Regions from separate parts of the Solibacillus daqui genome, predicted to be linked through region 2. Evidence: predicted binding sites of a transcription regulator. Region 2 holds the regulator's gene; the other holds the start of a gene.
What was found. Region 2 encodes LexA, which represses DNA repair genes until DNA is damaged. Its sites were predicted from a motif close to CGAACATATGTTCG; they were not measured.

Region 1 (12,623 bases), 1.9 Mb from region 2:
GTGCTCGTTGACGGTGCTTATAAGCTATTAACGGGTAATCAATTAGGCGCTCTATTACTCGATTATATTTTGTCAAAACAGCCAGCTCAGCCAAATGCGGCGATGATTAAAACAATCGTGACATCGGAATTTGGTGCGGCTGTGGCTCAGAAATACGGTGTGGCAACTGTGAACACGTTAACGGGTTTTAAATATATCGCGGAAAAAATAGCAGAATGGGAGCTAACAAAAGAGCACAAATTTATTTTTGGCTACGAAGAAAGCTATGGCTATTTAGTGAGCGATGTTGTACGCGATAAAGATGCGGTGCAAATTGCGTTACTAACTGCAGAAATGGCTGCGTATTATGCTGCAAATGGCCAAACATTGTATGATGTGTTAAACGAGTTATACGAGGAGCACGGGTTTTATCAAGAGGCATTAATCTCACTGACATTTGAAGGTATGGAAGGACAGCAAAAAATCACTTCAATTATGGAGGCATTTCGAAAACAACCACCAAAACGATTTGCTGATATAGCCGTTAGGAAAATGGAAGATTATTTGACAGAGTCGATTAACGGTTTACCTCAAGCCGATGTAATAAAATTTATATTAGAGGATGATTCGTGGATTTGCGTACGACCTTCAGGAACAGAGCCGAAGTGTAAATTTTATATTGGGGTGAAAACAGAGAGCTTGTTAGAAAGTGAACAAAAAATTGAACAGTTAAAGTCTGCATTACAGCAGTGGGCTTAATAAAATGAGTATCTCGCGAAATGAGATACTCATTTTAATTTCAACTTTTGAAACAGATTTTTGAGGAATGCTACTTAAATTAAAAAGGTGAATATTATACAAATTATGTAATGTTAAAGGTATAATGTGGGTATGTAAAGAATTAATGTAATCGCTAGGAGGATTAAAATGACTTTTAAACGGACAGAGGGATTTCGTTTTAGTTTTGGAGAGCCAATTCCAGCAAAATATATCATCTTAGTTGACGGTAAACCAGAAGACCAAAAATTGACAAAATATAGCTGTGAAATATTAGATATTAGCCCACATGGAATGAAAATGTTTGCCTTTCATGATATTGGTGAAAATAGTAGTGAGCTATTGCAGCTTGAAGTTCAATTTATTTTAGACGAAATTTTAATTAAAGCCATCGGAGAAATCGTATGGAAAAAAGATTTCGGTAGCAAAATTCAATATGGGTTAATTTTTGTAGGACAACCCCAAGTTGAAGCATTAATTATAAGCGAATTAAAACTTCGCCGAAAAAAAGAAGTAGGTCAACGGTAAAGATTAAACCTTCCATCAAGATATGACGAAATGTCGAAATTTGAAAAACATTTTTAAAATCTAGAAGGGATTTTACCAACTGTGTAGAATTAGTAATTATAGCCGTAATGAAGGAGGAGTTCACATGCTAAACTTTAACATTCGTGGTGAGAACATTGAGGTAACTCCAGCGATTCGCGATTATGTTGAATCAAAAATTGAAAAGGTAGAGCGTTATTTTAATGACGACTTAAACGCGAACGCTAATGTTAATTTAAAGGTGTACAACGACAAACAAACTAAGGTAGAAGTAACAATTCCGATGAAGAATTTAACGCTTCGTGCTGAGGAACGTCACAATGACATGTATGCAGCAGTTGACTTAATCGTTGATAAATTAGAGCGCCAAATTCGTAAACATAAAACAAAAGTAAATCGCAAATTCCGTGATCGTGAAGGCGCTGGGCTATATTTTGCAGCGGTAACGCAAGCAGGAGCAATAACAGAGTCGTCTGAAGAAGAGTACACAATTGTTCGTACAAAACAATTCGACTTAAAGCCAATGGATCAAGAAGAAGCAATTTTACAAATGAACATGCTAGGTCACGATTTCTACATCTACACAGACGCAGAGTCAGACGGCACAAGCATCGTTTACAAACGAAAAGACGGCAAATACGGCTTAATTGAAACAAACTAACATTCCAAACGAACTGCCTGTAATGGGTAGTTCGTTTTTTAAATGGTGACTGTTGCTATCCTTTTTACACAGAATGAACATCCTAATTATACAGAGAAGTGGTGCTGATTTGCGCCGTACCTATAACTAATGGTAAAATGTAGTTTGAGACTATTTATTGGGAAGTGACCAATTCGATGGCAAATTTATTAAATAAATTATTTGATTTCAATAAAAAAGAAGTAAAGCGTTTAGAAAAAACGGCAGATAAGGTGGAGGCATTAGCAGGACAGTTTGAAAGCCTATCTGACGAAGCATTGAAAGCAAAAACAGAAGAATATAAAAATCGTTTCCAAAACGGTGAAACAGTAGAGCAATTATTACCAGAAGCCTTCGCAACAATTCGTGAAGCATCTTGTCGTGTATTAGGGATGTTCCCATTCCGCGTACAAATTATGGGTGCTGCAGCGTTAAACGAAGGTAACATCGCAGAGATGAAAACCGGTGAAGGTAAAACGTTAACAGCTACAATGTCTGTATACTTAAACGCCATTACTGGGAAGGGTGTACATGTTGTAACAGTCAACGAATATTTAGCAAGCCGTGACGCGCGTGAAATGGGTGAGCTATATGAGTGGTTAGGCTTAACAGTCGGCTTAAACTTAAACAGCTTATCGAAAGAAGAAAAACGAGAAGCCTATGCTGCGGATATTACGTATTCAACGAACAACGAGCTAGGGTTCGACTATTTACGTGACAACATGGTGCTTTATAAAGAAGACCGTGTACAACGTAAATTACATTATGCGGTAATCGATGAGGTAGACTCGATTTTAATCGACGAAGCACGTACACCGTTAATTATTTCTGGACAAGCTGGTAAAACAGCACAGCTTTATGTACAATCAAATGCCTTTGTGCGTATGCTAAAGCAAGATGAAGATTACAACTACGAGGAATCGACAAAAGGTGTAACGTTAACAGAAGCAGGTATCGAAAAAGCCGAGCGTTCGTTTGGTATTGATAACTTATTCGATTTAGCACATGTTCGTTTAAACCATGCGATTAACCAAAGCTTAAAAGCACATGCATCAATGCATTTAGATGTTGATTATGTTGTGCAGGATGGTGAAATCGTTATCGTTGACGGCTTCACAGGTCGCTTAATGAAAGGGCGTCGTTATTCAGACGGCTTACACCAAGCAATTGAAGCAAAAGAAGGCTTAGATATTCAAAACGAATCAATGACAATGGCAACCGTTACATTCCAAAACTACTTCCGTATGTACGAAAAACTGTCTGGTATGACAGGTACAGCGAAAACAGAAGAAGAGGAATTCCGTAACATTTACAATATGCAAGTTGTCGCAATTCCAACGAATAAACCGATTGCACGTGATGACCGTGCGGATTTAATTTATGCAACGATAGATGGTAAATTTAAAGCAGTTGCTGAAGATATTGCTGAGCGTCACCGAGCTGGCCAACCAGTTTTAGTTGGTACCGTTGCGATCGAAACGTCCGAGATTATTTCAAAATACTTAACGAAATTTAAAATTCCACATAACGTATTAAACGCGAAAAACCACGAAAAAGAAGCGGAAATTATTTTAAACGCGGGTCAAAAAGGTGCGGTAACAATCGCAACTAACATGGCCGGTCGTGGTACGGATATTAAACCGGGTGAAGGCGTACTAGAAGTTGGTGGTTTAGCGGTAATTGGTACAGAGCGTCACGAGTCACGTCGTATCGATAATCAGCTGCGCGGTCGTTCTGGTCGTCAAGGGAACCCAGGGGTAACGCAATTCTATCTTTCTTTAGAAGATGAATTGATGCGCCGTTTCGGTTCGGACAAAATGAAAGCAATGATGACACGACTTGGTATGGACGATTCTCAACCAATTCAATCAGGCATGGTTTCAAAGGCGGTAGAATCTGCGCAAAAACGTGTAGAGGGTAATAACTTTGATGCGCGTAAACGATTATTACAATATGATGATGTATTACGTCAGCAACGTGAAGTAATCTACAAAGAGCGTGAAGATGTACTGGATTCTGAAAATATGCGTGAGTTAGTAGAGTCAATGATTGCGCAAGCCATTGAAAATGCAGTAGCTGTTCATACGCAAGGCGAAAAGGATGCTTGGACACTTGATGCACTAGAAGATTACATCGCAGCCAACCTTTTAGATGAAGGCGATCTGACAAAAGCAGATTTAGAAACAAAATCACCTGAAGAGATGATGGCGTTTATTTCTGAAAAAGTAACAGCGCGCTACAATGAAAAAGAAGAAGCAATGACAGCAGAGCGTATGCGTGAGTTCGAAAAAGTTATTTTACTTCGTTCAATTGATACGAAATGGATTGACCATATCGACGCGATGGATCAATTACGTCAAGGGATTCATCTGCGAGCATACGGTCAAAACGATCCTTTACGTGAATACCAACAAGAAGGTTTCGCAATGTTCGAGGAAATGGTAGCAGCAGTGCGTGAAGACGTGGCGAAATATGCGTTAAAAGCAGAAATTCGTAGCAACTTACAACGTGAAGAGGTAGCAAAAGGTCAAGCAGTGAACCCAAAAGAAGAGGGCGCAGCAAAGCCAAAAAAATTACCAACACGTAAAGCCGAAAACATCGGACGCAACGACCCATGCCCATGCGGTAGCGGCAAAAAATACAAATCATGCCACGGCGTAGGACAATAGAGTAAGTAAACCAAACAAGGTCATTGAAACCAAACTCAATGACCTAGTTTGTTTTTTAGGTTGTAATAAAATTTAATCGTAGTTTAATGATGTGTGATTTTTTTGAAATAGTAGTTAGACGTAGTGAAAGGGAGGCAGACTCCACCGGGAAAAGCGTCCTCACTGTAGCCTAGGCTAACGGATAAAAAAGCCACACTCTAAAACACTATACAACGGAGGAAAATAAATGATGGAATTAGCAGACGTGCGGAATGCGCTCGAAAATACAGCTACAAAACTAGCGGACTTCAGGGGGTCTCTTTGACTTAGAAAACAAAGAGGCACGTATCCAAGAATTAGATGAGTTAATGTTAGAGCCAAATTTTTGGAACGACCAGCAAGGTGCACAGACAATTATTAACGAATCAAATGGCATTAAAGCTGTTGTTAACGAATACAACGATTTAATCTCAACACAAGAAAACCTAGAAATGACATTAGAACTGCTACGTGAAGAGCCGGACGAAGAATTACAAGAAGAGCTTGGCAATGAGCTAACAGAGTACCGAGAAAAAGTGGAAGCGTTCGAATTACAAATGTTATTATCTGAGCCATATGATAAAAACAATGCGATTTTAGAGCTTCATCCGGGTGCAGGTGGTACTGAGTCTCAAGACTGGGGTTCGATGCTTTTACGAATGTACCAACGTTGGGCAGATAAGCGCGGCTTTAAAGTCGAAACATTGGACTATTTACCGGGCGATGAAGCAGGGATCAAATCGGTTACATTAAAAATCTCTGGTCATAATGCTTACGGTTATTTAAAGGCAGAAAAAGGTGTTCACCGTTTAGTACGTATTTCGCCGTTTGATTCCTCAGGTCGTCGCCATACGTCATTCGTTTCATGTGATGTGATGCCAGAATTTAATGATGAAATTGAAATCGAGGTTCGTGCAGAAGATTTAAAAATTGATACGTATCGTGCAACAGGTGCAGGTGGTCAGCACATTAATACGACGGACTCTGCTGTTCGAATTACGCATGCGCCTACAGGGGTTGTTGTACAATGTCAGGCAGAGCGTTCACAAATTAAAAACCGTGAAGCTGCGATGAAGATGTTAAAATCGAAACTATATCAATTAGAAATAGAAAAGCAACAAGCACAACTAGATGAAATCCGTGGTGAGCAAAAAGAAATTGGCTGGGGTTCACAAATTCGTTCGTATGTATTCCACCCATATTCAATGGTTAAAGATCACCGTACAAGCGCAGAAACAGGTAATGTTGGCGCGGTGATGGATGGCGATTTAGATTTATTCATAACAGTGTATTTACGTTCAAAAATTTCATACTGATTTATGATTGGGAATGTCCTAGAAGTTATTCAGGGGCATTCCCTTTTTTATAGTGAAAATTTTAGTTAGATGTAGTTGGGACTTGTCAAATAGATGAGGATATGTGATAATAAATACGAACAAACGTTCTTAAAATAAGGAGGCATTTTATGCTACAAATCCCTTCTGGAACGATTCCGTATTATGAATCAGGCATTTATTTGCCGTTATTGTTAATTATTCTTGAAAAAGATCAACGAATTATTGAGCAAAGTCCGTTCAAGTTTAAAACGCCATATTTACAATTAATTGATGCTACACGAATAAAAATTGAGCAAGAGTTAAAAGAAACGAAGGACTATTTTACACTTCATCAGATGCGCTTAGTTAGAGGGAAAACGGATGATTTGTTTACCGAGTATCAATTTTATTTTGGTGGGGTCATGGAGTGTAGAAGATATTCGAATATTCGCCTTCGTAATCAAAGTGAGTTACTTCTTGCTGAATATATTGGAAAGTCTTAAGCTCATATTAAAGCTTTGCGTTGTAATATGAGGTTTTTATAGTAAAGAACGGCTCTTACGTATTGCTGATTAAATGATTTTAAGTGCACAGGGAAAATTTGCTCTGTACCATCGACAAATGTCACCAATGTCGATTCGTTCATTTCTTCAATATTAATAATGGCATTGACCGTCACCCAAATATTTTGTTTTGAATGAGGGGAAAATAAAGGGAATACAACACAAGGATCACCAAAGTTATAGGCAACCATAATCGGTACTTTATGTCGATTATGTCCCAAAAATTCTCTTGCTTGCTGTGTAGTTGCTTCAAATGTTGAACCATTTAAGGTGCAAGTATGTCGAATTACTCTCAACGGTGGGAATGACATTGTAGTTTTTCCGTGCTTGTCTAATATTACTGTGAAAACTTTATCGGAATTTGGTTGTGAAATTAAGCAATAGGTCGAATTAGTAATATAGTACTTAGATATTTGTTCGCGATTTCGATTCATTGTAGACTCCTTTCTTATGAAAAAATACTTAAATTTTCACTATATATCTAAATTAATGCATAAAAAGTCAAAAATCAACACTATTTTTAGAAAATTCTGTAAAAAGATAATTATTCAGAATATATTGCAAATTAAATATGGTTTATCTTATAATGGAAAAAAGAGATCGAGGTGATATCGATGGATAAATATTATTCATATACAGACTTTTTAAAAGCAGTAGGCCATCAGCCAACGGAAAATCAAGCAGAAAAGTTGTTAAGTGAAATTTATTTAGATTTATTTATTAGTCGAATACAACGTATATATCGTATCGAACAATTAAAAACGCTAATCGATAATTCATTAGATCAGAAGAACCAGCGAGATTTTTATACCTATGCTTCCGAACTAAAAATGCTAATGGAAGCACCGATTTCTTAAACAGAGAAAGCTACCTAACTATTTAGGTAGCTTTTTGTGTGTGGAAAATTAGTCTACTCTTAGAGATATTCGGCGAGAATATTAGAAGGCATGCACTATATTATCGAGACGATTTCGAATATATGTTCGCAAAATAATCGTCAATTAAAAATGCGTATGGTAAAATGTAGTTATGAACAAAACGATAGAAAGGATAGCAACTATGACAGAGACTTTTACAATTCAATCAGCGTACAAGCCTGCTGGCGATCAACCCGAAGCGATCAAAGAACTTGTACATGGCATAAAAGAAGGCAAACGTCATCAAACGTTACTTGGTGCTACAGGGACAGGGAAAACGTTTACGATTTCAAACGTAATTAAGGAAGTCAATAAACCAACGCTAGTAATGGCCCATAATAAAACACTGGCAGGTCAATTATATAGTGAGTTTAAAGAATTTTTTCCAGACAATGCGGTTGAATATTTTGTGAGTTACTATGATTATTTCCAACCGGAAGCATATGTACCACAAACCGATACGTATATCGAAAAGGATTCGAGTATTAATGATGAAATTGATAAGCTGCGACACTCGGCTACGTCAGCGTTATTTGAGCGTAAGGATGTTATTATCATTGCTTCGGTATCGTGTATTTATGGTTTAGGGAATCCTGAAGAATACCGTGAGATGGTTGTATCGATTCGAACAGGAATGGAAATTGAACGCAATCAATTACTGCGAAAATTAGTAGATATTCAATATGAACGTAACGATATCAACTTTACGCGCGGAACATTTCGTGTGCGAGGAGATGTTGTTGAAATATTCCCAGCGTCTAAGGATGAACACTGCATTCGAATTGAATTTTTCGGAGATGAGGTAGACCGTATCCGAGAAGTGGATGCACTAACAGGTGAAATTCTAGGTGAGCGTCAGCACGTGGCCATTTTCCCTGCATCCCACTTCGTAACGCGTGAAGAAAAGATGAAAATCGCTATTGAAAATATTGAAAAAGAGCTACAAGTGCGACTTGATCTGTTGCGCTCGGAGGATCGTTTACTAGAGGCACAGCGCTTAGAGCAACGTACAAATTACGATTTAGAAATGATGAAAGAAATGGGTTTTTGCTCAGGAATCGAAAACTATTCACGTCATTTAACATTAAGAGAATCGGGAGCAACACCATATACATTGCTTGATTATTTCCCGGAAGATTTCTTACTTGTTGTCGATGAAAGTCACGTAACATTGCCTCAGGTGCGCGGTATGTATAATGGTGACCAGGCGCGTAAAAATGTATTAGTAGAGCATGGTTTCCGTCTGCCATCCGCGCTAGATAACCGTCCATTAATGTTCGATGAATTTCAGTCGAAGGTCGGTCAGGCGATTTATGTTTCGGCAACACCAGGACCTTTTGAATTAGAGCATACACCAGAAATGGTACAGCAAATTATTCGTCCGACCGGCTTACTTGATCCAAATATTGATGTTCGCCCAATTGAAGGGCAAATTGATGATTTAATCGATGAAATTCATGAACGAATTCGTCGTAATGAGCGTGTTTTAATTACAACTTTGACGAAAAAAATGTCTGAGGATTTAACAAATTACTTGAAGGAAATGGGCTTAAAGGTTGAATATTTACACTCAGAGATTAAAACACTAGAGCGAATTGAGATTATTCGTGAGCTGCGTAAAGGAATACATGATGTGTTGGTTGGTATTAACTTACTTCGAGAAGGGTTAGACATTCCGGAAGTGTCCCTTGTCGCAATTTTAGATGCTGATAAGGAAGGGTTCTTGCGTTCGGAGCGTTCGCTTATTCAAACCATTGGACGTGCTGCGCGTAATGCGAACGGTCATGTTATTATGTATGCAAATAATATGACGGATTCAATGACGAAGGCGATTTCCGAAACGAAACGTCGTCGTGAAATTCAAATGGCGTACAATGAACAGCATGGAATCGTACCACAGACAATTATCAAAAAAATACCAGACATCATTCGTGCAACGCAAGCGGCTGAGCAGGAAGAAAAGTATATTACAAAAGTAACGGGCGGCAAAAAGCTAACGAAAAAAGAGCTGCAAAAGCTAGTTGAAACATTGCAAGTTGAAATGAAAGAAGCTGCAAAAGCATTAGACTTTGAACGTGCAGCAGAATTACGAGATATGATTTTTGAATTGAAGGCAGAAGGGTGACTTACGTGAAAAATACAGAAATCGTTGTACAAGGCGCACGCGCACATAACTTAAAAAATATTGATGTCACAATTCCGCGCGATAAAATCGTTGTTGTGACAGGTCTTTCAGGTTCAGGGAAATCTTCATTAGCATTTGATACGATTTATGCAGAAGGGCAGCGTCGTTATGTCGAGTCACTTTCTGCGTATGCACGCCAATTTTTAGGGCAAATGGATAAGCCCGATGTTGATACGATTGAAGGGCTGTCACCAGCGATTTCAATTGACCAAAAAACAACAAGCCGTAACCCGCGCTCAACTGTTGGTACAGTTACGGAAATTTACGATTACTTACGTTTACTATTTGCGCGTATTGGTAAGGCGTATTGTCCAACGCACGGAATTGAAATTACGTCGCAGACGGTCGAGCAAATGGTGGATCGTTTAATGGAATATCCAGAGCGCACAAAAATTCAATTGTTAGCGCCGGTCATTGAAGGAAAAAAGGGAACGCATGTCAAGTTATTAGAAGACTTGAAAAAGCAAGGCTATGTGCGTATTCGATTAAATGGTGAACTTCGTGATTTAGACGATCATATCGAGCTTGATAAAAATAAAAAGCATACAATTGAAGTCGTTATTGACCGTGTTGTGATGAAAGAAGGCATTGAATCGCGTTTAAGTGATTCTATTGAAGCTGCTCTAAAAATCGCAGAAGGTCGTGTGTTAGTGGATGTTATGGAGCATGAGGAGTTACTTTTTAGTGAGCACCATGCTTGTCCGCACTGTGGCTTCTCAATTGGCGAGCTTGAGCCACGTATGTTCTCTTTTAATAGTCCGTTTGGTGCGTGTCCATCATGTGATGGATTAGGGAGCACAGTAAAAGCGGATATTGAATTAGTTGTGCCCGATTGGAATTTATCACTTCTTGATAATGCGATTGCTCCGTGGGAATCTGTATCATCAATGTATTATCCGCAGCTACTAGCATCGGTATGTCGTCATTACGATATTCCGATGGACGTGCCAGTGAAGGATATTCCAAAGGCGAAAATGGATAAAATTTTATACGGATCTGGCAAGGAAAAAGTCCATTTTGAATATACAAATGATTACGGCAGTATGCATAAGAAGGACATCGAATTCGAGGGGGTAATTCCAAATATCGAGCGCCGCTTCAAGGATTCTTCTTCTGACTATGTACGTGATTCTATGCAAAAATTTATGACGGAGCAGCCATGTAGGTCTTGTAAAGGGCATCGTCTAAAACAGGAAACATTAGCCGTGAAAATTAAAGGGCAAAACATTTCAGAGGCAACGCGTCATTCTATCATAGAAATGTATGATTTCTTTAGTTCGGTGGAATTATCAGAAAAAGAAAAGCAAATTGCTAATTTAATTATTCGAGAAGTAATTGAGCGTTTGAGATTTTTACTTGATGTTGGTTTGAACTATTTAACGTTGGCGCGTTCTGCAGGTACATTGTCAGGTGGGGAAGCGCAGCGAATTCGTTTGGCAACGCAAATTGGCTCACGTTTAACAGGTGTTCTTTATATTTTAGATGAACCTTCGATTGGTCTGCATCAGCGTGATAATGACCGATTGATTGCTACACTTGAAAGCATGCGTGATTTAGGAAATACGCTAATTATCGTAGAGCATGATGAAGATACAATGATGGCAGCAGACCATTTAATTGATATTGGGCCTGGTGCTGGTGTCCATGGTGGGCAAATTATTGCGCAGGGTACGCCAAAGCAAGTGATGAAAAATAAAGACTCCATTACAGGGCAGTATTTAAGTGGGAGAAAGTTCATTCCACTACCTCAGGAGCGCCGAGAATCAGATGGTCGTAAAATTACGATTAAAGGGGCTTCGGAAAATAACTTAAAAAATGTTAATGTAGAAATTCCACTTGGGCAATTTATTGCGGTAACAGGAGTATCAGGTTCGGGGAAATCTACATTAGTAAATGAAATTTTATATAAGGCACTTGCATCGAAATTAAATCGTGCCAAAGTAAAGCCGGGCGCACACAAATCAATTGAAGGGCTAGAGCAGCTTGAAAAAGTAATTGATGTAGACCAATCACCAATTGGTCGCACGCCACGTTCAAATCCTGCAACGTATATTGGTGTATTTGATGATGTACGCGATGTATTTGCGATGACGAATGAGGCAAAGGTGCGCGGCTATAAAAAAGGTCGTTTTTCGTTTAATGTGAAGGGTGGCCGCTGTGAAGCTTGTCGCGGCGATGGCATTATTAAAATAGAAATGCACTTCTTGCCAGATGTTTATGTACCATGTGAAATCTGTCACGGTAAACGCTACAACCGTGAGACGTTAGAAGTGAAATACAAAGAGAAAAATATTGCTGACATTTTAGAAATGACAGTGGAAGATGCTCTAGAGTTTTTCGGTAACTTACCAAAAATACAGCGTAAACTGCAAACGATTGTCGATGTAGGGCTTGGCTATGTTAAACTTGGTCAACCAGCAACAACATTATCTGGTGGTGAGGCACAGCGTGTAAAATTAGCATCTGAATTGCATCGTCGTTCAAACGGAAAGTCATTCTACATTTTAGACGAACCAACAACAGGTCTTCATGTCGATGATATTGCGCGCCTATTAAAGGTGTTACATCGTTTAGTAGAAAACGGTGAAACGGTGCTGGTTATTGAACACAATTTAGACGTGATTAAAACGGTCGATCATATTATCGATTTAGGTCCAGAAGGTGGCGATGGCGGCGGTACAATTTTAGCGACTGGCACCCCTGAACAGATTTCGGAAGTGAAGGAGAGCTATACAGGTTATTATTTAAAGCCAATTTTAGAGCGCGATCGTGAACGCATGGCTGACAAAATTGAAATGGCGAAAAGTAAATAGTCTAAATTGCAAGTGTGTCAATGAAACTTTTTGTCCTCCCTCCTCGTATAATAAAATAGATACGATGAGAGGGAGGAATTTTTTTATGCAAGAACAACGAAAACGCATTTTACAATTAGTAGAAAACGGTACAATTACAGCTGAAGAGGCCATTGTTTTAT
Region 2 (12,623 bases):
AACAAAAATATGCGATATTGACTTTTATCGAAAGTCACCTTCAATAAATGATGTAGGTGAGAATTTTTGGGGTTCAAAACGTTCGAAAGCCCCAGAAGAATATAAACTTGGGTCTCCAATTGATTCTATTACAAATGTCTTTAATATTGGAGCGATTGTGTTTGGACTACTGGGTGGTGAATTGGATCGTTCCTTCTCGAAATGGGATGCCACACAAGGACTTTATCAAGTTGCAATAAGAGCAGTCGAGGAAAATCGTAATAAAAGATATTCAACGGTAAAAGAATTTTATAATGCTTGGAAATCTGAATTAATTCAATAAAAACAATAAGTAAGAGGGTACCTTGAAAAGATGCTACCCTTTTACTTATGTTTATTTGTAAAGAGATTGTGAATGGTTTCACTTAAACTATCGGGGGCTTTAGTTGAACAACAAAAAATATTTTGTTGTTGTAAATGAGGTCATTTGTAGTACAAAAAAGGATAGATGAATACAGGTATTTTAATCCTGTTCATCCATCCTTTCTTTTTCCTTGTAAAATGTGTGACATTATAGTTGGTTACTTAATTATAAGTGATTTTAAACATTTTCTTGACTTTTAATAAAAGAAATTATAAAAACTATTTTTTATAGGGATGATTGTGAATTTTAACACTTTCCATAGAAAGAGAACAAAAGGGGTATTACTATATGAATAACAACTTTATTGAAAACATTCAATCGTTTTATTCTAACCTTTCCATTGAAGACTTTTATCCTAATGAAATTGGGCAGAATAATGATGTGTTAATTGTAAACAAATCTTTGGTTTTTAGATTTCCAAAATATAAAAATGGAATAATTCAATTAAGAAGAGAGACGGAAATTTTGAAATACATTAAAGGTATCATCTCCACTCCAATTCCGAATCCAATTTATCAGTCTTTTGAAGAGTTAGAACCAGGTAAGGTCTTCACTGGCTATAAACTAATAGATGGTGTTCCTTTGTGGAAGGAAAGTTTAACAGGTGTTAAGAGTGTTGAGTTGGTTAATGGGTTGGCAAAACAACTTGTCTCTTTTCTTGTAGAACTCCATTCTATTTCAGGAGAAAAAGCAAGTCGAGATTTGAAACTAAAGGTTCGTGACCCTCGTGAAGAGATGTATAATCTATATGATAAAATTCAAAATAAATTATTTCCTTTTATCAGAAAAGATGCCCAAAAGGAAATATCGCAATTTTTTGAAACGTCCCTAAAAGGGAAGGCATTCTCAAATATAGATTTAACACTTATACACGGAGATTTTGGAGCAGCTAATATTTTGTGGAATCCAGAAAAAAGTATGATTTCAGGGATAATAGACTTTGGTGGTTCGGGTTTAGGAGATCCGGCGTATGACTTTGCTGGAATACTCTCTAGCTATGGCGAAGATTTTTTTGATATTTGTATTAACCTATATCCTAACGGTAATGAAATATCTGAACGAGTTAAATTTTATAAAAGCACATTTGCTTTACAAGAAGCATTGCACGGGATTGAGAATGAAGATAGACAGGCTTTTGAAGATGGAATAAAAGATTATAGATAGATTGCTTGTTCAACTAACGGAGTGCTTTACTTGAAGATCATTGAGTTGCATATGCAGCTCTTTTTTTATTATTGAACTAAAGGAGCAGGTTAGTTGAATAACATTTTTTTGAAACGGAACTTAAAATACACCGTCTAAATAGAAAAGGATGGGATAAAATTGAAATTTAGATATTTTAGTATTCTGTTTATACTGTCGGTCTTGCTTTCTGCTTGCAATACTGGATTAGAACCAAAGGAACATTTAGGAGAAATATATAGTATTGCATTGGACTCTATTATGGAACAAGATGAAGCATTAAGTAGTGATATGGAATATATAGCTATTGATATGAGTAATTTTGAGGAAATAAATGAAAGTGATAAAGAAGAAATTTTAAGCTACTTTAAGGAAAAATATAAAGTTGAGGTAATGGATGCTACTCTTGAACAACTGAAAGAAAAAGGATTATTTAATACAGATACGTTCGTTTTGGATGGCGTACTTCTTAGAATTGAAAAAGTTGAATATAAAGTTAACAACAATATCTTTTTTGAGGGTTCCAAGTATCGTTCGGGTGATGGGGGTGTTGGAGTAGAAGTAATAGTCTATTATAAAGATAATAAATGGAAATCCAAAGATGTGAAAAGGACTTGGATTAGTTAATCATTATTGTGCTAACGGGAGCTTTACTTGAATATTCGGTTTCCGAAATGATCAATCTTTGTTAAAAATTGGGGCTATGATTTTCTATAAGAATCATCATTTATAGCTGTGTTTTAATCAATCTTTATTTCAAGTCAACAATATACACGATTTTATACAAAGTGAAGAACAAGCCCAGCGAGTGAAAACATTGCTGTATCCACACTTTATGCTATTTGTATAAAATGATGTATAAACAATGTTCATTATGAAAGTCACGAAACGTTGATTTAACAACATTCGTGACTTTTTAATGTGCGCCTAAACTTTTATTTTGGGAACGTTATTTTGTATAAAGTTGTAATAATAATTTTTCGTTTTTTGTACTTAGAATCAATTTAATTGAGCAATAATTGGTGGTATCAATATTAAAATAATTGAACTTGTAATTAATATTTGAGAAACTTTTCTTGGCAATTTTTCTTTACCTTCACCCTCATACCATCCACTAAATTGAAATTTATTTCGATACAATACAAAAATGAGAATAATAATAGCGATTAAGCTTATCCAACTATTTTTTTCAGCACCATTGCCAATATTTAAGTATAAGTTTTCAAAAAAAGTGCCTAAAATCGCCATTAAAATTAGAAAAATAAACATAACTCGTAGTATTTCTAATAATATCCTCATTTAGCTCACCCAACCTTTATAATTAAGCTGATTTTACTATATTTTATAATAAGGAATATAGAGGCTACCAAAGTCTTATTTGGCAACGTTATTTGTATTTATTTTGTATACATTATTAGTTCCTGTTGCATTAAATCCTCCATTAGTTAAAGAAGAAAAGTTAAGCGTATTCAACAATCGCGCCCTTTAGTTGCACTCTTATGGTGTATTCCAAAATAAAGACATAACTCCGAAAAACAATAAATAAATAACTACAAGTATTGGGAAAACGTATAGCGATACCCTTCCTAATTTGTCCTTTTTGCTGAACAAGGATAAAACAAAAGAGAGAATTAGAAAGGTAAATCCGAGTAGCATTGTTATATTGTCATCAATAAACGAATTTCCCGTAGTAATATAGACACCTAGGAAAATAAGTCCAACTATTAGACTAATAAAAGAAAGCAACCCCATACTCTGTTTACTTTGCAATGCTGCCACCTCCCACATTTTTCAACTTTAACTTAACTTATACAACAATCTGTTTACAGAACATCTTAATACATAGTAATTTCAAATGACTTTATGAATTAAACGAATTTATTATCACGAAACACTTTTAAGTATAACATTAGTTCCCAAAGCGGTGTTTGGATGCAATATTTGCCTTAACCCTGTAAATCCGTATAAATCTAGGGACTGTAATTAGTTAACGGGCTTTTTTACGTGTATTCTTTAATTCCAATTTAACATAAAATTCCACATTTTTAAATGAGAGCAATTGTTCTATAATACGAAAAGATGAGAACGAATGTTCTTGTTATTTAAGGGCACAATGATAGGAGGAGCATTTCTGTATTTAAACATCACTGATTAGCAAACTGGCATGATGATACCTGAGCATTTGTATCAGATAAAAGAGTGGCAAAATAGCATAGGTAACGAGTACCCGAAAGAAAAAACGGATTGGGAATGGGACGAACTACAGCAGACTATTGTTAAAGCATATCATCAAAAACTGTTAGTAGAATTGAATCTATGGCGTGGTAAATGGATTTGTTTTATTGGGTTATTTTGTTGCCTACTCTTCTTTTTATTTAACTCGTGCTTTCCCTTTAAAAATACGTATACGCAATAATAGTTAAGACAATAATAAAGGTGAAGAAAATTTCCTTGAAAATGAGGTGAATACATGAAAAAGGTAATAACTGGTGCGTTTGCAGTAATACTTTCTACAGGATTATTGTATGGGTGTGGAACAGCTAATGATGAACAGGAGCCTGATCCAACTGAAGAACCTTCTGAACAACAAGAAGATCAAAATGATAACCAAAATGATAACCACAATGATAATCAGGACAATAATCATTAGCTTTACTTTGCGTTTTATAAGAGTAATACAAGAGCGTGTAGTTTTATCACGCTTGATGGATGTTTATGGACCAAGATAGCTATCTTGGTCTTTTGCTAATTTCGAGGTGATTAGAAGTGCCAAAGATAGATGTAGAAGGTAGCAGTATATATTATACAACGGCTGTTAAGGTTAAATAAGATATAAGTTGGTCACGAATATAAAAGAGCGTTAATAACCATATTTTATTTGAAGTAAATATGAATAAATTTATGAATAATATTTGCCCACAAAGCATTTTTCAGTTTGCCCACAAATTGCCCACAAATTCATAATCTTCTATGAATGGCTTATATATAATGTTTCACATTTAAAAAAATGCACATTACTAAATTCAATTTTAGTTGTGTGCATTTTTATTTTACATATAGATTTTTTAGGGAGAATTGATATAAGCTCTGCTATGTCATATTTAGATTAATCAAAATGACAGCTTTCTTTTATTTTTAATAACTATTTTTTAAAAAATTATTGATTATTTTAAATCTCTTTATTCCACAAATATCTAACTACCCAGCGTCTCTAACTAAAATGAAGCAGTTATTTTTTGTGGAAGTTTATTACTCATTTTACTTAACCCAATAAATATAACCACAATGATTAATATAACCGGGGCTAACTCTTTCGGGAAAAATAGCATTAGAGACAGTCCTACTAGTAAAGGTGTCTTTAAAATAGAGATCGAAGCACTACTACCTATAACAGCTACGATAAAAAGCATATCTAGTTGTGGAAACAGCGTCGCGATAGCGTAGCCTTGTAATATGGAAGCGAATATTACTGGTAAAACATTTCCACCAACCCAACCTGATTTTAAACAAAACTCCATTAAAACCAGTTTTAAAACAGAAGCCAAAATTAATGTAGCAATCGAAAGTGTCGGTACTAAACTAGGCAAAGCTTGCATAGAAAGTTGGCCGGAAAAAAGTAGATTAGGAGCAATTAAAGACATCAAACCAATACCAATTCCACCGATAACAGCACTTAGAATAATTTTATTGTTCATTTTAGAGAAGACTTTACTCATTGTTCTTTCCATTAGTTCATATAGTTTACTAAATAAAATACCAAACAAAATTAAAGGAATAAAAAGAATCAATTCATCCAAACCCCAATTAGTTTCCCCTAATTTTGTCACAAAAGGGGGTTGGTCTGATATTTTTATTAAAAACATAAAGGCAACCATACCGTTAACGATAAATACCATATATAATAATTTTTTAAGTAAAAGCAGCTTTTTCTCTTTAGGAGCCCGATCAGGATCATAGGAAATAAGGTAGTTATGAGGTAATGCTAATTTTTTCAGTCTAATTAACCATGATTCCTTTTTCCATTCGTTGTAGGAAAAATAAAAGTAACGCATTTTATCCCCCTGCCATACCGATAACGCAATAACAGAACTTAATATGGCTGCTGCGGGACCTACACTTGCACCGAAGATTAAAATAAAAAAAGCAATTAAAAAATTGAGCCATACATAAGAATAGTCAATTCTTTGAGTTGTTTTTAATTCAAATATAGAATCATTAGCTGTTTTAGGAAGATTTCCCCACTTATACCTGCTAAAACCTACTAAAATACCACCAAAAATACATAAAAATAATGTATAGATGAAGGGTGTTTTTAAATTATTGGATATGTCAGTCCATAAAAAATCTGTCAACCCATTAACTAAAATTAAAAAAACAGAAGAAATAGAACCGATTATCCCACTTAGAATTAAGCCATAAACAAGTAATCCGATTATTTTAAAGTACTTCTCAGTCAAAATAAAATTCCCCACTTTTAAAATGTATATAAAGACTCTCTCTTGTTGCTTTAAGTAACTATATTCATTTGAAATACTAATAATATTAATTATGTCGATATAATTATACTTGACTATACAATGAAAAGCTACTTTATATGAGTACCTTCATTAGAGTGCTATTTTTGTTTTTTCTCATAAACTGGTGTAGCGACTAAATATCTAGACCATTATTTGAACTGGTTCCAATTATAAAGGGGCAGGTTAATTCAATAATCGGAAGGAAAAAGGTATTTAGAAAGGGAACTATTTGATATACCGGATTAAATAAAGGAGAGAAGGCTATGAGTAAATCATTTATTGAACAAGTACATTATATTAGAATTCCTGTAAAAGATTTAGAACTGTCGGTACAATGGTATAGAGATGTATTAGGTCTCAAGTTACTAAACAATACTGAGGAACTTGCAATTTTAAAAGTAAATGAAGGACCTTTCTTACTTATCTTAGTTCCTACCGAAGATGAAACATTTGCACATTTTACAATTGATAATGAACAAGAATTTAGCATTGGCTTTACAAGTCCAGAATTATCTAAATTTCATCAATACTTAATTGATAATCAAGTTAAGGTCGAGGATATAAAAGAAGATAATGGTCATGCCTTTTTCCACTTTTATGACCCAAATGGTAATAAACTTCAAGTACACTGGTAAGATTATAATAAATAAATTACCTATTTCATTAACGGGTGCTATAACGGAATAAGAACGGGAACGTCCAAATCAGACGTTCCCATATTTTTTGCCTGAAAAACAACAATACTATTTAACAAAGCCTATTATTAAAGTGTAATACGTAATAAACGCGGTCTATGATATCAACCGTAACACTGCCTGTAAAACCTTTAGGGATTTTTGCACACCTTACTTTCTTCTTACTAATATGATTGGAAATAAATGAAGAGCACAAAATTGTGCTCTTCAATTACTAACGACGATGTTCTACAAGGTCAATTGCACCCAACAAGATATGGGCTAAACCGAATCCAAATACAGTGTGTGCAATCATGTTATTAGGACCATTTTTTTGCTTTAGTGCAATTCCAGTCACAGTAACAGCAGAACCTAAAATAGCTGGGATTAAACCTTCACGAATGTTGTTCATAAAAAATCCCTCCATCGTAGTTATTTGGTGTTATTACACCATTATTACTATTAACAATTAAACAAGATGCTATACTTTCTAAACATGTCGACTAATTAAAACCATAAAAAAATCTAAGCAATCACTCAGATAAGTGGCAAGAAATGATCGCTTCAAAATCAGTACAATATTTTGTGTTGACATTCTAATTTTACGAAGGATTTATTGTATTCGAATTATTTTCTTCTTCGGATTGTTCCTCAGTCGCGAAGTGGTCGTATGCAAGTAAAGTTACACCTAATTTTTCTTCAAGACTTTTTAATTCATTAAGCTGCTCAGGTCCTAGGTTTGCGAATTTTGTTTTGACCAAATTGATCACATCCTTACTTAGTTATAAAGGTAGTATGAGAAAATGTTAGCTCGTTATCCTTAAAAAGTTTTAAGAATATAAAATATGAGAGCATTCAAAATTAAAAGTTTGGACAATCTTGAATGCATATCAATTGAGATAAAGTCTTTATTTTAACTGTGAGATATTTACCGGTATTTGGATTTAACTTTTGTAAACGTAATGAAAATGACAGAATGGAAAAAATAGATTATTGTATTAAAATAAGATGTCATTATTTAAGTAGATAAGCAGAATGGAGGACTATAGATGGGATTTCAAACGATGATGCAAGAATTAGAGGCACTCGGGAAAGAGCGTACCAAAAAGATATATATGGGTAATGGAGCTGTGGAGCCTGTATTCGGTGTAACAACAGGGTCGATGAAGCCATATAAAAAGCAAATTAAAATTGACCAACAGTTAGCTGAACAGTTATATGCATCGGGCAATTATGATGCGATGTATTTTGCAGGGGTAATTGCAGATCCAAAAGCGATGACTGAGGAAGATTATGACCGCTGGATTGATGGTGCTTATTTTTACATGATTTCAGATTATATTGTGGCGGTAACACTTGCAGAATCGGATATTGCCCAGCAAGTAAGTGATAAATGGATTGCAAGTGGCAATGAATTGAAAATGTCAGCTGGTTGGAGTTGTTATTGTTGGCTATTAGGAAATCGTAAAGATGAATATTTTGAAGTTCAGAAAATTCAGGGCATGCTTGAGAAAGTAAAGAAAGAGATTCACGATGCGCCGCCGAGAACACAAGCATCAATGAATAACTTTGTCATGACAGTTGGCGTTTCGTTTAAACCACTCCATGAGGAAGCATTAAAAATCTCACATGAAATTGGCCCTGTTGAAATGCAACGTGAAGGTAAGAAACCAGGCATTTTACATGCTGCATTAGAAATTGAAAAGCAAATAGAAAAGGACCGAATCGGCTTTAAGCGTAAATATGTTCGCTGCTAAGGCTTACGCTTGTTTTTTTGTGAATGCTTTGTATAAACTAATAATAGGGAATGTTTGAGGAGGCATATGATGAAACCGAGTATTGCGATTGATATGGACCAAGTGTTAGCGGATTTTTATTCAAAATTATGCGACACTTATAATAAAAATTTCGGAGCTAATTTTACAAAAGACGAATTTTTATTAACAACACAACGTGATTTATCACAAGAAGATGCTAAGAAATTTTTTGCGCTATTAAATGAGCCAGATTTTTTCCGTGATTTAGCAGTACTAGATCCAGATTGTATTGAGGTCATAAAAGGGCTACAAGAACATTTTGAAATTTATATTGCCACTGCTGCAATGGATGTGCCGGGTTCATTTAATGCGAAGTATGATTGGTTAATGGAACATTTGCCATTTATAAAAACGCAAAACATCGTATTCTGTGGCAATAAAGCCGTAATACATACGGACTTTTTAATCGATGATAGCCCACGACAACTAGAAGCCTTTAGTGGTACGGGATTGCTTTACTCAATGCCGTATAACGCGGCCGAAGATGGCTATAAACGCGTCCACAATTGGAGAGAAATTCAAGGGTATTTTATGGAGCTATTAGCAAAAAAATAATCAAAAAAATCACCCAACTATAAAATATTGGGTGATTTTTTGTTTTTTCTAAAGTTGTGCTTAAAAATATGTCTCATCATCTACTTTTAAGATACTAGTATTTCATAGTGATATAGTATTATAATTTGAATAGTTTGAATTATAATTATATTTCTAAGGGGATAGTGAGATGAAACCAGTTATTGGCTTAACAATGTATGATATTGATAAAAAATTGGATATTAATAATGCCTATTTAGATTCGGTGGAAATAGCAGGTGGAATCCCCATTTGTTTGCCTAATGCGTCAGAGGAGCATGTGGATGCACTTCTTGATCGTGTGGATGGCATTATTTTAATTGGTGGAGAAGATATTGACCCAGAACTATTTGGTGAGGAACCACATCAAAATATAGGTCGCGTTGTACGGAAGCGTGATGATAGTGATTTATTGTTTATGAAGCGCGCATTTGAACGAGGTATGCCGATTTTAGGTGTATGCCGTGGTATGCAAATTATGAATGTCTTTTTTGGTGGGACGATTATTCAAGACATTCCAACCCAATTCGAAAGTGCAATTGGTCATAAGCAGCAATCAAAGCGTGGAGCGTTGGCACATAATGTTGAAGTGCTAACACCAAAAATGAAAGCTATTTTTGAAGAGGATATGTTCCGCGTAAATACGTTTCATCATCAATCCGTTGGAAAGCTAGGAGAAGGGCTTGTTTTATCGGGAATTGCAAAGGATGGCATAATTGAGGCAATTGAACACGAGGATCATCCGTATTGTATTTCAGTGCAGTGGCATCCAGAAGAATTGGCTCCACTTGGTAATACTCATGCACAACGATTATTTAAAAGTTTTGTTGAGGAATGTAAAACGACTGTTGTTGGAGGAAAGCGATGAAACCAATTATTGGATTAACGATGCATCCAGTCGAAGGGAAAATGGAAATAAACAATTCGTATATTCAAGCGATTAAACGCGCTGGGGGTATCCCAGTTTGTGTTCCATATATGGATGAAGAAACAGTCGACACGGTACTGAATGGTTTAAGCGCTATATTATTAATTGGAGGATATGATGTTAACCCGCTCATTTTTGATCAAGAACCGCATTATAAGTTGGGAACGGTTATTGATGAACGCGATCGAAGTGACATTCTAATTGCGAAAAAAGCTTTTGAACGCAATATGCCTATGCTTGGAATTTGCCGAGGAGAACAAGTGATGAATGTTGCTTTTGGGGGGACGTTACTTCAAGATATAGATACTCAAGTAAAGAATGTCTTGAAGCATACTCAAGCGTCTATGCGTCATGAATTAACGCATACGGTTGAATTGTTCCCATCCAAATTACAGGAAATTATCGGGCAAGAAACGATTTTAACAAATTCCTATCATCATCAAGCAGTTGATATCGTTGCGCCAGGATTTTTAATAAATGCCCAAGCGAAAGATGGTGTTATCGAAGGAATTGAACATCCAGAGCATCCATACTGTATTGGTGTGCAATGGCATCCAGAAGGGCTACAAAATGATCAACCTTCAGAAAAACTATTTAATAGCTTTATCGAAGCTGCTGTTCAATATTAAGGATAAAAAAATCCTCCATCATGTAGTTGATGGGGGATTTTAAAGTTAATGAACGTTACGATACAATCCTACTACTTTACCTAATATCGAAACTTGGTTGACAAGAATAGGCTCCATTGAACTATTTTCAGGTTGTAGTCTGAAATGTGTTTTTTCTTTGAAGAATCGTTTGACAGTCGCTTCATCTTCCTCTGTCATTGCCACAACAATTTCTCCGTTATTGGCTGTAGCTGTTTTTTTGACAATGACATAGTCCCCATCTAAAATACCTGCTTCAATCATCGATTCACCCATAATTTCAAGCATAAACAACTCGTCTTCTGATGTGCCGTACGTATCAGGAAGTGGGAAATATTCTTGGATGTCTTCGATTGCTGAAATTGGTAATCCAGCTGTTACTTTACCGATTAAAGGAACATGAATGACACCTGATTTTGGGATGGTCAACTCTTCTTGATCTAATACCTCAATTGCACGTGGCTTTGTAGGGTCACGACGAATAAGCCCTTTACTTTCTAAACGAGCTAAATGCCCGTGGACAGTTGAACTAGAAGCTAAACCAACAGCCTCACCAATTTCACGAACTGATGGTGGGTAACCTTTAGCACGAACTTCCTCTTTAATAAAAGTTAGAATAGCTTGCTGCCTTTTTGAAATTTTTTGTGTCAACGAACTCACCTCTTTATAATGCTATTTTCTTAGATACATTATATCAGTATGCGAACAAAAATGCAAACATAGGTTCGAAAAAGAGTTGACAAAAACATATGTTCGTATTACTATAAAGACAAATATTACGAACATACATTCTCTAAAAGGGGTTTCTACAATGAAAAAATTCAAATTAAACAGCTTCACATCAATGTTATTAGCATTTTCTATTTTATTATTTACATTTTTAATTTTTGAAGATGAGAAAATCGAAAAATACGAACAAGTGACAATCGTACAAGGTGATACTTTATGGTCGTTAGCAGAAACATATCGTGGTAAAATGGCTAAGAACGATTGGATTAACTTTGTAAAAGAAGAAAATGGCTTACAAGATGAAAAGGTATTATACGGCCAAGTATTAGTAGTACCTGTGGAGAAGGATTCATACTATATTGCCAATTTAAATCAAAACGATTCAACGAACGAAAAGACAGTTAAGGAAAAGACAGTTAAGGTAGCGAGAAGTGATGGATCAAACTAAAGCAGTATTATATTGTCGTGTTAGCACCGATAAAGACACGCAAGAAACATCGTTAGTTCGCCAGCAGGAAGAATTAACGAGCTATGCCAAATCGTTAGGTTATACAGAGCTTAGCGTTTACAAAGATCAGCATAGTGGCTATGAAGTAGACCGAGATGGTTTATTAGATATGCTCGATTTTATGAAAGACCATCAGGTGAAGGTTTTATTTGTGCAAGATGAAACCCGTTTAGGTCGAGGTAATGCACGAATGGCGGTTCTTCATTTAATTCAAAAATATGAAGCGACAGTTTATACATTAAATGATGCTGGCCCAATTGCATTAAATGAAATGGATACGATGCTACTTGAAATTTTAGCGATCGTTGAAGAATATCAACGTCGTATGCACAATGCCAAAATACGTCGAGGTATGCGCCGTGCAGTTGAAAATGGTTACATGCCCCAAAATAATTTAAAAAATCGAGGCAATATTGAAGGGCGAGAGCGAAAAGAAGTACCAATCGAAGAAATTGTGCAATTGCGTCAAAAAGGACTAACATTTGCTGAGATTGCCATGACATTAAAGGGTCTTGGTATCCCAATCAGTAAAGCGACTGTTCACCGCCGTTATATTGAATATATGGAACGATTTGAAGAGTAATCACTTGCCCTTCAAGTCGTTTTTCATTTATGGAATCGTTGGTACTAAAGGGGTGAGGGGCT

Region 1: a site for LexA is predicted at 6,101-6,114, ahead of O7776_RS03270 (YhjD family protein). Genes of this name have one in related genera too.

Annotation. Positions count from the first base shown of each region.
Region 1 is NZ_CP114887.1:701,403-714,025, forward strand. It holds gene O7776_RS03245 (phospho-sugar mutase) at 1-738, shown strand, start outside; gene O7776_RS03250 (PilZ domain-containing protein) at 907-1,284, shown strand; gene hpf (ribosome hibernation-promoting factor, HPF/YfiA family) at 1,409-1,963, shown strand; gene secA (preprotein translocase subunit SecA) at 2,140-4,650, shown strand; one part of gene prfB (peptide chain release factor 2) at 4,880-4,951, shown strand; one part of gene prfB (peptide chain release factor 2) at 4,953-5,984, shown strand; gene O7776_RS03270 (YhjD family protein) at 6,134-6,487, shown strand; gene O7776_RS03275 (competence protein ComK) at 6,490-6,981, opposite strand; gene O7776_RS03280 (IDEAL domain-containing protein) at 7,162-7,404, shown strand; gene uvrB (excinuclease ABC subunit UvrB) at 7,607-9,589, shown strand; gene uvrA (excinuclease ABC subunit UvrA) at 9,595-12,462, shown strand; gene O7776_RS03295 (DUF4097 family beta strand repeat-containing protein) at 12,548-12,623, shown strand, end outside.
Region 2 is NZ_CP114887.1:2,625,575-2,638,197, reverse strand. It holds partial or broken gene O7776_RS12880 (protein kinase family protein) at 1-322, shown strand, start outside; gene O7776_RS12875 (phosphotransferase family protein) at 692-1,567, shown strand; gene O7776_RS12870 (peptide ABC transporter substrate-binding protein) at 1,727-2,212, shown strand; gene O7776_RS12865 (hypothetical protein) at 2,585-2,884, opposite strand; gene O7776_RS12860 (hypothetical protein) at 3,083-3,355, opposite strand; gene O7776_RS20375 (YolD-like family protein) at 3,750-4,001, shown strand; gene O7776_RS12855 (hypothetical protein) at 4,056-4,235, shown strand; gene O7776_RS12850 (chloride channel protein) at 4,801-6,042, opposite strand; gene O7776_RS12845 (VOC family protein) at 6,366-6,737, shown strand; gene O7776_RS12840 (asparagine synthase) at 7,012-7,188, opposite strand; gene O7776_RS12835 (hypothetical protein) at 7,379-7,537, opposite strand; gene O7776_RS12830 (DNA alkylation repair protein) at 7,826-8,533, shown strand; gene O7776_RS12825 (5' nucleotidase, NT5C type) at 8,603-9,148, shown strand; gene O7776_RS12820 (gamma-glutamyl-gamma-aminobutyrate hydrolase family protein) at 9,318-10,034, shown strand; gene O7776_RS12815 (gamma-glutamyl-gamma-aminobutyrate hydrolase family protein) at 10,031-10,723, shown strand; gene lexA (transcriptional repressor LexA) at 10,769-11,392, opposite strand; gene yneA (cell division suppressor protein YneA) at 11,553-11,918, shown strand; gene O7776_RS12800 (YneB family resolvase-like protein) at 11,905-12,561, shown strand.